DNA from 2 places in the Alteromonas sp. ABD4_190 genome. Region 2 is predicted to be linked to the other one. Evidence: predicted binding sites of a transcription regulator. Region 2 holds the regulator's gene; the other holds the start of a gene.

Region 1 (4,427 bases), on a different contig from region 2:
AACAGATATATCTGAGTTTGCAGCGCGGTTAATTTTATTCAGCATCGTTTTGAATGCTTCAGACTCGCCAATCATTTTTCCAGCAGAGGGGCGGTTAGACGCAAAGGCAAGCTTATCTAGAATTTCCAGATAACCTATTAAATCCCCGTGACCGTCGAAGATAGGTCGCATCAGAATGTCACAGTAGCTTTGGCCCTCGCTGGTGGTATGGATATGCACCACACTAGCTGCTCGGCCCGACTTTTTACTTTCCTGCATAGGGCACTGCTCGCCGCATTGGTCACAGGGCTTATTGTTTCGATGAGATACCTGATAACAGGTGCTATAACCGAGCTTGATATCGACAGGGTAAGTATCTCTGTAAGGCGCATTGACCGCCTCAATAATGTAGTTTTGATTGATGAAAATAGCGGGTTTGTCTATTGCATCTATCATTGCTTGTACAATTGATATGTTCATTGTCAGCGTATTAGTTAATGCTACTTTTATTTTGCCAACTTAACATATTGGCATAGAGCTTGTTGATTGTTTTAGTTGAATCACAATGCCTGAGTGCAAATACGTCCGTCAATAGGAGAGTTACACAATGAAAAAACGCATCTTTTTAATTGCGTTGGGGGTAGCCGTAAGCGCTGGGTGCTCTTTCGCTAATGCACAAACCAGCGAGCTAGCTGAAAGCGAAGTACAAACAAAAGTAAAGCAGGCAAGAGTTCACGCTAAAGCCCTTGGTGGAGCGCTTAAATCGAGGCTAAAACAGGCAATTCAGTCTGGCGGTTTGGAAGCGGGTGTAGAAGAGTGTCAGTTGGCCGCTGAGCCTATCGCCGAGGGGCTTAGCCAAAATGGGTGGGAAGTAGGGCGTACTGCGCTAAAAGTAAGAAACCCGAATAACGCGCCAGACGAATGGGAGCGCGAGCAGCTAGCCCTTTTCGCTTCTCTATTGGAAAAGACTAAGCTAGAGGGTAAGCCGCCGTCTACGCCTATAGACACCTATAAATATGACAGCGACAGTGGCGAATTCCGGTACATGATGGCTATTCAACAAGGTCAAGTTTGCATGGCGTGCCACGGCGGCCAAGTTGCACCTTCAGTAAAGGAAACCATTATAAAACATTACCCTAAGGATGAGGCCACTGGGTTTGAACTTGGTGAATTGCGCGGCGCGTTCACGCTGACCTATTCGCCGCAGTAATTTAAGTTAATTTTTTTATTAGCTGAAGCAAAAAAGCTCTCTTCTCAACCTATTAAACAAGGCTACGACGCCCCCCCTCTTCTTTTTATCTGCGTCAATATTGTCATTGAAAGTGACAAAATTGGCGCGGTAATCGTATTGAATCCTTGCGATGGATCAAAGTGCGCAACTTTTCGCCATGGAATAATTGTCCTGCACAGTACGAATAGACTGTCATTCATCAGTTGTTAGTTCAGATTAACGAGAAAAGTGATGAATGGCACAAACCATGCTCTAGCTGTGATGAATGTTCATGTGACAACCACTGAATAACCAATAAATTTATTTAAGGTCAAGCGCTTATCGCGCAAGAGAGACGAGGGAGATAACCCATGAGCGATACGTTAATAGAACTATCGCGGTGGCAATTTGCATTAACTGCGATGTTCCACTTTATTTTTGTACCCTTAACATTAGGGCTAAGCTTTCTACTTGCCATCATGGAGTCGGTCTATGTGATGACAGGTAAAGAGATATACAAGCAAATGACCCAGTTTTGGGGAAAGCTGTTTGGTATTAACTTTGCCATTGGTGTAGCCACAGGCTTAACCATGGAATTCCAGTTTGGCATGAACTGGTCATACTATTCCCACTATGTCGGCGATATCTTTGGCGCGCCTTTGGCTATTGAAGGGCTTATGGCTTTCTTCTTGGAGTCTACCTTCGTGGGCCTGTTCTTTTTTGGCTGGGACAAAATGTCTAAGGTGAAGCACCTTATGGCTACTTGGTTAGTTGCTATTGGTTCTAACTTCTCAGCGCTTTGGATCCTAATCGCTAATGGCTGGATGCAGTATCCAGTAGGTGCTGAATTTAACTTTGAAGCCATGCGTATGGAAATGACCAGCTTCGCTGACGTTATTTTTAACCCTGTAGCTCAGGTTAAGTTCGTTCATACAGTTTCAGCAGGCTACGTGACCGGCGCAATGTTTGTGTTGGCAATCTCTAGCTACTATCTACTAAACCACAAGCATATTGCGTTTGCCCGTCGCTCGTTTGCGATTGCAGCCAGCTTTGGCTTAGCTTCAACTTTGTCAGTTATTGTTTTAGGTGACGAAAGTGGCTATGAACTGGGTGACGTGCAAAAAGTGAAATTAGCTGCAGTTGAAGCTGAATACGAGACCCACCCTGCGCCAGCACCCTTCACTGTTTTTGGTATACCTAACGATGAAAAAGAAGAAACTGAATACGCTCTTCAGATTCCGTGGGCAATGGGCATCATTGCTACTCGCTCGTTAACTGAAGAAGTGAAAGGTATTAAGGATCTTAAAGAAGAGAATCGCGAGCGTATTTTAAGCGGCATCAAAGCTTATGAAGTGCTTGATAATGTAAGAAATGGTACTGCAACAGCTGAGCAGCGCGCAGCCTTTGAAGCCAACAAAGACAGTCTTGGCTACGCCATGCTGCTTGAGCCCTACACAGACGATGTGTCAAACCCATCAGACACAGCCATTCAACAAGCCGTTGACTACAGCATTCCACCGGTGGCCCCGCTATTTTGGAGTTTCCGAATCATGGTTGCCGCAGGCTTTATTATGCTTGCTCTGTTCTTGTGTGCATTTTATTACAGCACAAAGCATAAAATCACCAAGCCTCGCTGGCTACTAAGAGGCGCTCTCTATGGTTTACCACTTCCTTGGGTGGCCTGTGAAGCTGGCTGGTTCGTTGCTGAATATGGTCGTCAGCCATGGTCTATTGCAGAAGTATTGCCGGTGCATACCTCAGTGTCTAACCTGGCGATTAGCGATGTGGTAACCACTATTGTTGCCTATACCGTCTTCTACACAGCAATGTTCATCATTGGTTTTTACCTAATGAAAAAATTCGCGAAGAAAGGTCCTGTGCCTCCGGAAGATACAAAGACTGAAACTGAGCTTGATCTTATTGACCTTGATGAGCAAGGAGCAAAAGCATGATTGATTATGAACTGTTACGCGTCATTTGGTGGTGCTTAGTTGGCGTGCTGCTAATTGGGTTCGCCGTAACTGACGGCTTCGATTTAGGAGTGGGCGCTTTGCTTACCCTTATCGGGAAAAATGACAAAGAACGTCGTGTGATGATTAACACTGTTGGACCTCACTGGGACGGAAATCAGGTGTGGTTTATTACCGCTGGTGGCGCTATCTTTGCGGCGTGGCCAATGATTTATGCTACGGCGTTTTCGGGCTTTTACCTCGCGTTAGCATTAACCTTAATTGCCCTATGGATGCGTCCTATTGGTTTTGATTACCGCAGTAAACTACCAAACCCTCAGTGGCGCAAAGCCTGGGACTGGGCGCTTTTTGCTGGTGGCATTATTCCGTCGCTCATTTTTGGCGTGGCGTTTGGTAACCTGCTATTAGGTGTGCCTTTCGAGCTAGATAGTACCCTTAAATCAACCTATACAGGTTCGTTCTTTGGTTTGCTGACGCCTTTTGCCTTAGTGAGCGGATTACTGTCAGTAGCTATTTTACTTAACCACGGTGCAACCTGGTTACAAATGAAAACCGATGGTTTTATTGAAGTTAGAGCCCGCGCCGTGTCAGTAGTATTGAGCCTTGTAGGCGTAGCCTTGTTTGTTATTGCAGGTTTTTGGGTAGCATTTGGCTTAGATGGCTTTGTGATTACCTCTGCGGTAGACACTATTGCTACATCGAATCCGCTTAAGAAAGAGGTCGCTATTGAAGCGGGCGCTTGGATGAGCAATTACAGCAAATATCCTTTCATGGTGGTGGCCCCTGTATTAGGTGTAGTAGCTGGCCTTGCCTGTGCGTTTTTCTCTAAGAAAGGCAACCCGGGTATGGCGTTTGTATCAAGTGCACTGTTTATCACTGGCGTAATTTTAACTGCGGGCTTTTCAATGTTCCCGTTCCTAATGCCTAGCATCACAATGCCAGAAGCTAGCCTTACCGTATGGGATGCAACGTCTAGTCACATGACGCTAAATGTTATGTTCATCGTTGCCTGTATCTTTGTGCCCATTGTACTTAGCTACACCGCTTATAGCTTTTACGTGATGCGTGGTCGTATCAAAAATGATGACCTCGACCAATCTCACACTATCTATTAAGGAGATATTTATGTGGTATTTCGCTTGGATATTAGGTGTTTTACTGGCGTGCTCTTTCGGCATTATCAACGCCATGTGGTTAGAAGCTACAGAAAATATGGATAGACCGGAAGATCAAGAGTAGAAATGGAAGTAGGCTGGCCGCAAGAACAC
Region 2 (4,427 bases):
TGCGTGTGGATGGCTAATTGAAAAGCAATTATCAAAAGTTGAAGGCATCAAGCAAGTAGCTGTAAATGTTCAAGAGCGTCGCGCTTTAGTTACTTGGTCACCGTTTCAAATTAAGCTTAGCCAAATTCTTTCTACACTAAAACGCATTGGTTATATTGGGTCGCCATTTCACCCCGATGAACACGAAGCCAGTTATAAACGCGAACAAAAGACCTTTCTGAAGAAGCTTGGCCTTGCAGGCATTATGACCATGCAGGTGATGATGCTGATGACGGGGCTGTATTTTGACTGGTTTGGCGCTATTGAATTAGAAACCCGACAGTATTTTTACTGGGTCGCCCTTACGCTTACTACACCTGTAGTACTGTACTCAGGCAGCACTTTTTATGTGGGCGCCGCCAAAGCGCTAAGCGCCAGAACGGTTAATATGGATGTGCCCGTTACGCTCGCCGTATTCGGTACCTACATAGCCGGAATTCGCTCTACAGTATTAGAGCAAGGCGATGTGTATTTTGAATCTATTTGTATGTTCATTTTCCTGCTATTACTTAGCCGCTTTTTAGAACATCGTAGCCGTCATCGCGCCGCACAGATTTCTGCCAATATGATGCAGTATGTACCCGTTTCAGCCACCAAATTACTGCCAGATGGCAGCCTAACCGAGTGTCTGGCAAAGCAGTTAAAAATTGACGATGTGGTGCTGGTTAAGCCTGGTGAAACGATCCCCATTGATGGGGTGGTGACCGAAGGTAACGCAGCGGTTGACGAATCTATGCTTACCGGTGAGTTTAACCCGGTGCGCAAGTCAAACAGTAGCACCGTATATGGTGGTACTGTGTGTCAAGACGGCAGCCTTACCATTAAAGTGACACAAACTCTCAAAAATGCACTGGTAAATCAAATTGTAAGGCTGCAAGCAAGTGCTATGGCGAATAAGCCTAAAGCGGCACAAATAGCTGATAACTTTTCTCGATATTTTGTGACAGCTGTCTTGCTGGTTTCTGCCTTAACTTATGGCTTTTGGGCCTATAACGGCAGTGATGATGCGTTTTGGATCACCATTTCCGTGTTGGTAGCAACCTGTCCTTGCGCATTAGGGTTGGCTACACCATCAGCGTTAACCTGCGCTATGGCAAAGTTAAACCGACAAGGTATTTTACTAAAACGCGCCGATGCGCTTGAGCAAATCACTGGCATTGACACTATCGCACTCGACAAAACCGGTACGCTGACACAAGGTAAGTTCACTATATCAAACGCCTGGTATGCTGACGGCGTAGACAGCCAAAGTGCGCTATCAATCGCCCGCGCGCTAGAATCTCGCTCTGAACACCCAATTGCTAAAGCCTTTAGCGCCAATAAAGCCCTTGGCGATAGTAACGTCCATGGTACGGATAATGCCTCCAGCAGACAAACTATCCACAATGTGGTTAATTTTACCGTGACGCCAGGAGGCGGCATCAGCGGTGAAATTAACGACACCTTGTTTTCAATGGGCTCTGCCCAATTTTGTGTCCACGAATCACAACAAAAGCTTCTTAAGGATTATCCGTCAGCCAATGTGTTTGTCACCTTGAAGGGCCGTATTATGGCGGCGTTTGAGGTAAGCGACACGTTGCGAGAGGATACTCAAGAAACCTTAAATATTCTGGCAAAAAGTCACACCCTTGCAGTATTAAGTGGCGATACACAACAAAACGTGGACGCTCTTACCGCTTCCTTGCCAATATCAACAGCTAAAGGTGGGCTCACACCAGAGCAGAAATACGATGCTGTACAGGCTATGCAGCAATCTGGCGCGAAAGTAATGATGATGGGTGATGGTATTAATGATGCACCTGTGCTCGCCAGTGCAGATGTGGCAATTGCAGTGGGTAATGCCACAGACGTGGCTAAAACTGCTGCTGATGTCATATTACTTGGCGATCAGCTACTTTCTGTACCTGAACTGATTAAAACCGCTCACCAAGTGAAGCAAAAAATTAGACAAAATATAGGATGGTCGGTAGGTTACAACGTTTTGATTCTGCCTTTCGCCGTGTCTGGCCTACTTTCACCGTGGATGGCTGTTGTTGGTATGTCGTTAAGCAGTATTATTGTAGTCACAAACTCAACGCGACTTTTGAGCAAATAGCATGAGTATTATTTACGTATTAATTCCAATCGCCATTATCATAGTCGCTGTCGCTATCGTGATATTCTTTTGGGCGGTGAAAACTAATCAATTCGAGGATCTAGACCGTCAGGGGTACAGTATTCTATTTGACGATGACCTTCCGCCAGAAGAAAAAAAGCTAGCTGAGCAACGCAAGCAACTTCAAGACAATAAAGTAGACAAAAGCCAAGCGCCAAATGGAAGGGATTAACTACTTCTCTGCCTTTCTTATCGGCTTAGCCGGCGGAGTTCACTGTGTGGGAATGTGCGGTGGAATTGTCGCTGCGCTAAGGATGGTATCGCCTAAAGGCGCTTCAGCACTACCCTATACCCTTGCCTATAACATGGGACGTATAGTGAGCTACACCATCGCCGGAGCAATAACCGGGGCGCTTGGCAAAATAGCCGCCGACTACGTGCCCCTTGCCAACTATGCCCTATCCTTGCTAAGCGGCCTTATGCTGTTGTTGCTGGCCTGTTATTTAGGCAAATGGTGGACGGGTTTAACGGTGTTGGAAAACGCAGGAAAAGGTTTATTTTCCAAACTGCAGCCATTATCTAAGCGTTTTTTACCTTTTAAAACCCCTTTTAGCGCTATTCCCTATGGTTTTATTTGGGGTTGGCTTCCTTGCGGGTTGGTGTATTCCACACTTACCTGGTCTCTCGCGGCGGGGAATGCGCTAGAAGGCGCTGCTATTATGTTCTTCTTCGGTTTAGGTACATTACCCACCTTGCTCGCCGCAAGCGCTGGTAGCCAGTATATAGTTCGATGTTTTCAACATAACCATGTTAGACAAATTATTGCAGGAATAATGGCCATATATGCCGCTTATCTTATTCATAGCGCAATCGTTTAAAAATGGGTGTATTATTGTCGGGTATTCTTTTACAGAGCGTGCATTATGAGCAAAGGAAGCCAATTTTCTATTCACTGTCAAAACTGTAGTTTCAGTCACCTGTGTTTACCGGTGGCGTTAAACAAAACAGAAATCGAATCTCTTGACGATATTATTGAACGCAAGAAGCCGCTTCATAAAGGTGACACGCTGATTCAAACTGGTGATAAATTCCGTTCTCTATTTGCAGTGAGAACCGGTTCATTCAAATCATTTGTGACTAATACCGAAGGTGAAGAACAGATTACCGGTTTCCACTTTCCTGGTGACATTATCGGTTTCGATGCATTAAGAGAGAACAAACACCAAAGCTACACCTCTGCGCTAGAAACAGCCATGGTGTGTGAGCTTCCCTACGAGACTCTCGACGAAATGTCAGTGCAATTTCCAAAGCTGCGCCACCAGATCATGAGCTTCATGAGCGCTGAAATAAAACAAGATCACGACATGATCATGCTTTTAAACAAGCGTACTGCAGAAGAGCGTTTATTATATTTTATCTCACATCTTTCTCAGCGCTTTGAGGAACGCGGCTTTTCCCATAGAGAATTCCACTTAACCATGACGCGCAACGAAATTGGAAACTATTTAGGCTTAACGATAGAAACCATTAGCCGTTTACTGAGCCGTTTTCAGAAGGAAAACATTATCAAGGTTGACGGTAAATTGATCTCTATTTTGGATTTTGATCGGTTAAATACCAAGTTAGAGGCGTTAAATGGCCCTAGCGTAGTCTGTAACGGTTAATTTATTCTTCTGGTATCTTTAGCGCGCTACATGCGCGCTTTTTAGTTTTAACCTTTAAAGTTTCACTGTATTCCCTCACTGGGTTACACGATATCCATCCATTGTGCGTTAAAGCTCCCGTAACATTCGAATTGGCCCTTTTTTTATCAACGAATTATTTAATCCTTGATCGAAAACAACTCACGTTTTTCTAAATGTCGTTTATAGTTAATGTAAACGGTTTTGAAACAATATCGATGTCGACAGCCATACAAAGCTTTGTAGTTGAGGAGACGTTATGATTGAGTGTAAACGAATTCTTGCCGTGGTGGACGCGGAACGTGACAACCAGCCTGCCCTAAGCCGTGCCTATGAACTTGCGTCAAAAACCGGCGCCACGGTTACCGCTATGATGGTGGTATATGATTTGTCTTACGATATGACAACCATGCTTAGCCCCGACGAACGTGAATCAATGCGCGATGCCGTTACAAAAGAGCACGCCAAATGGTTATCTGCCCAGCTAAAAGAACAAGGCTTTTCAGAGACCGATATTGTGGTTGAGTGGAACAACCGTACTTATGAGTCGATTATTTATTACGCCCTTAATAACCAAATTGACTTAGTGGTAAAAGCCACTAAAAAACATG

Evidence for each region. Region 2 encodes FNR, which switches genes on or off when oxygen is low (the NO sensors DNR and NnrR bind a similar motif). Its sites were predicted from a motif close to TTGATCTAGATCAA; they were not measured.
Region 1: a site for FNR is predicted at 1,274-1,287, ahead of ACXAFM_RS10625 (cytochrome ubiquinol oxidase subunit I). Genes of this name have one in related genera too.

The regions. Positions count from the first base shown of each region.
Region 1 covers NZ_JBSWWN010000001.1:2,400,151-2,404,577, forward strand. Annotated here, with positions in the region: gene ACXAFM_RS10615 (sigma-54 interaction domain-containing protein) at 1-435, opposite strand, end outside; gene ACXAFM_RS10620 (Tll0287-like domain-containing protein) at 587-1,189, shown strand; gene ACXAFM_RS10625 (cytochrome ubiquinol oxidase subunit I) at 1,561-3,141, shown strand; gene cydB (cytochrome d ubiquinol oxidase subunit II) at 3,138-4,274, shown strand; gene cydX (cytochrome bd-I oxidase subunit CydX) at 4,285-4,398, shown strand.
Region 2 covers NZ_JBSWWN010000002.1:8,870-13,296, reverse strand. Annotated here, with positions in the region: gene ACXAFM_RS17670 (heavy metal translocating P-type ATPase) at 1-2,134, shown strand, start outside; gene ccoS (cbb3-type cytochrome oxidase assembly protein CcoS) at 2,136-2,366, shown strand; gene ACXAFM_RS17660 (sulfite exporter TauE/SafE family protein) at 2,353-3,012, shown strand; gene fnr (fumarate/nitrate reduction transcriptional regulator Fnr) at 3,058-3,798, shown strand; gene uspE (universal stress protein UspE) at 4,076-4,427, shown strand, end outside.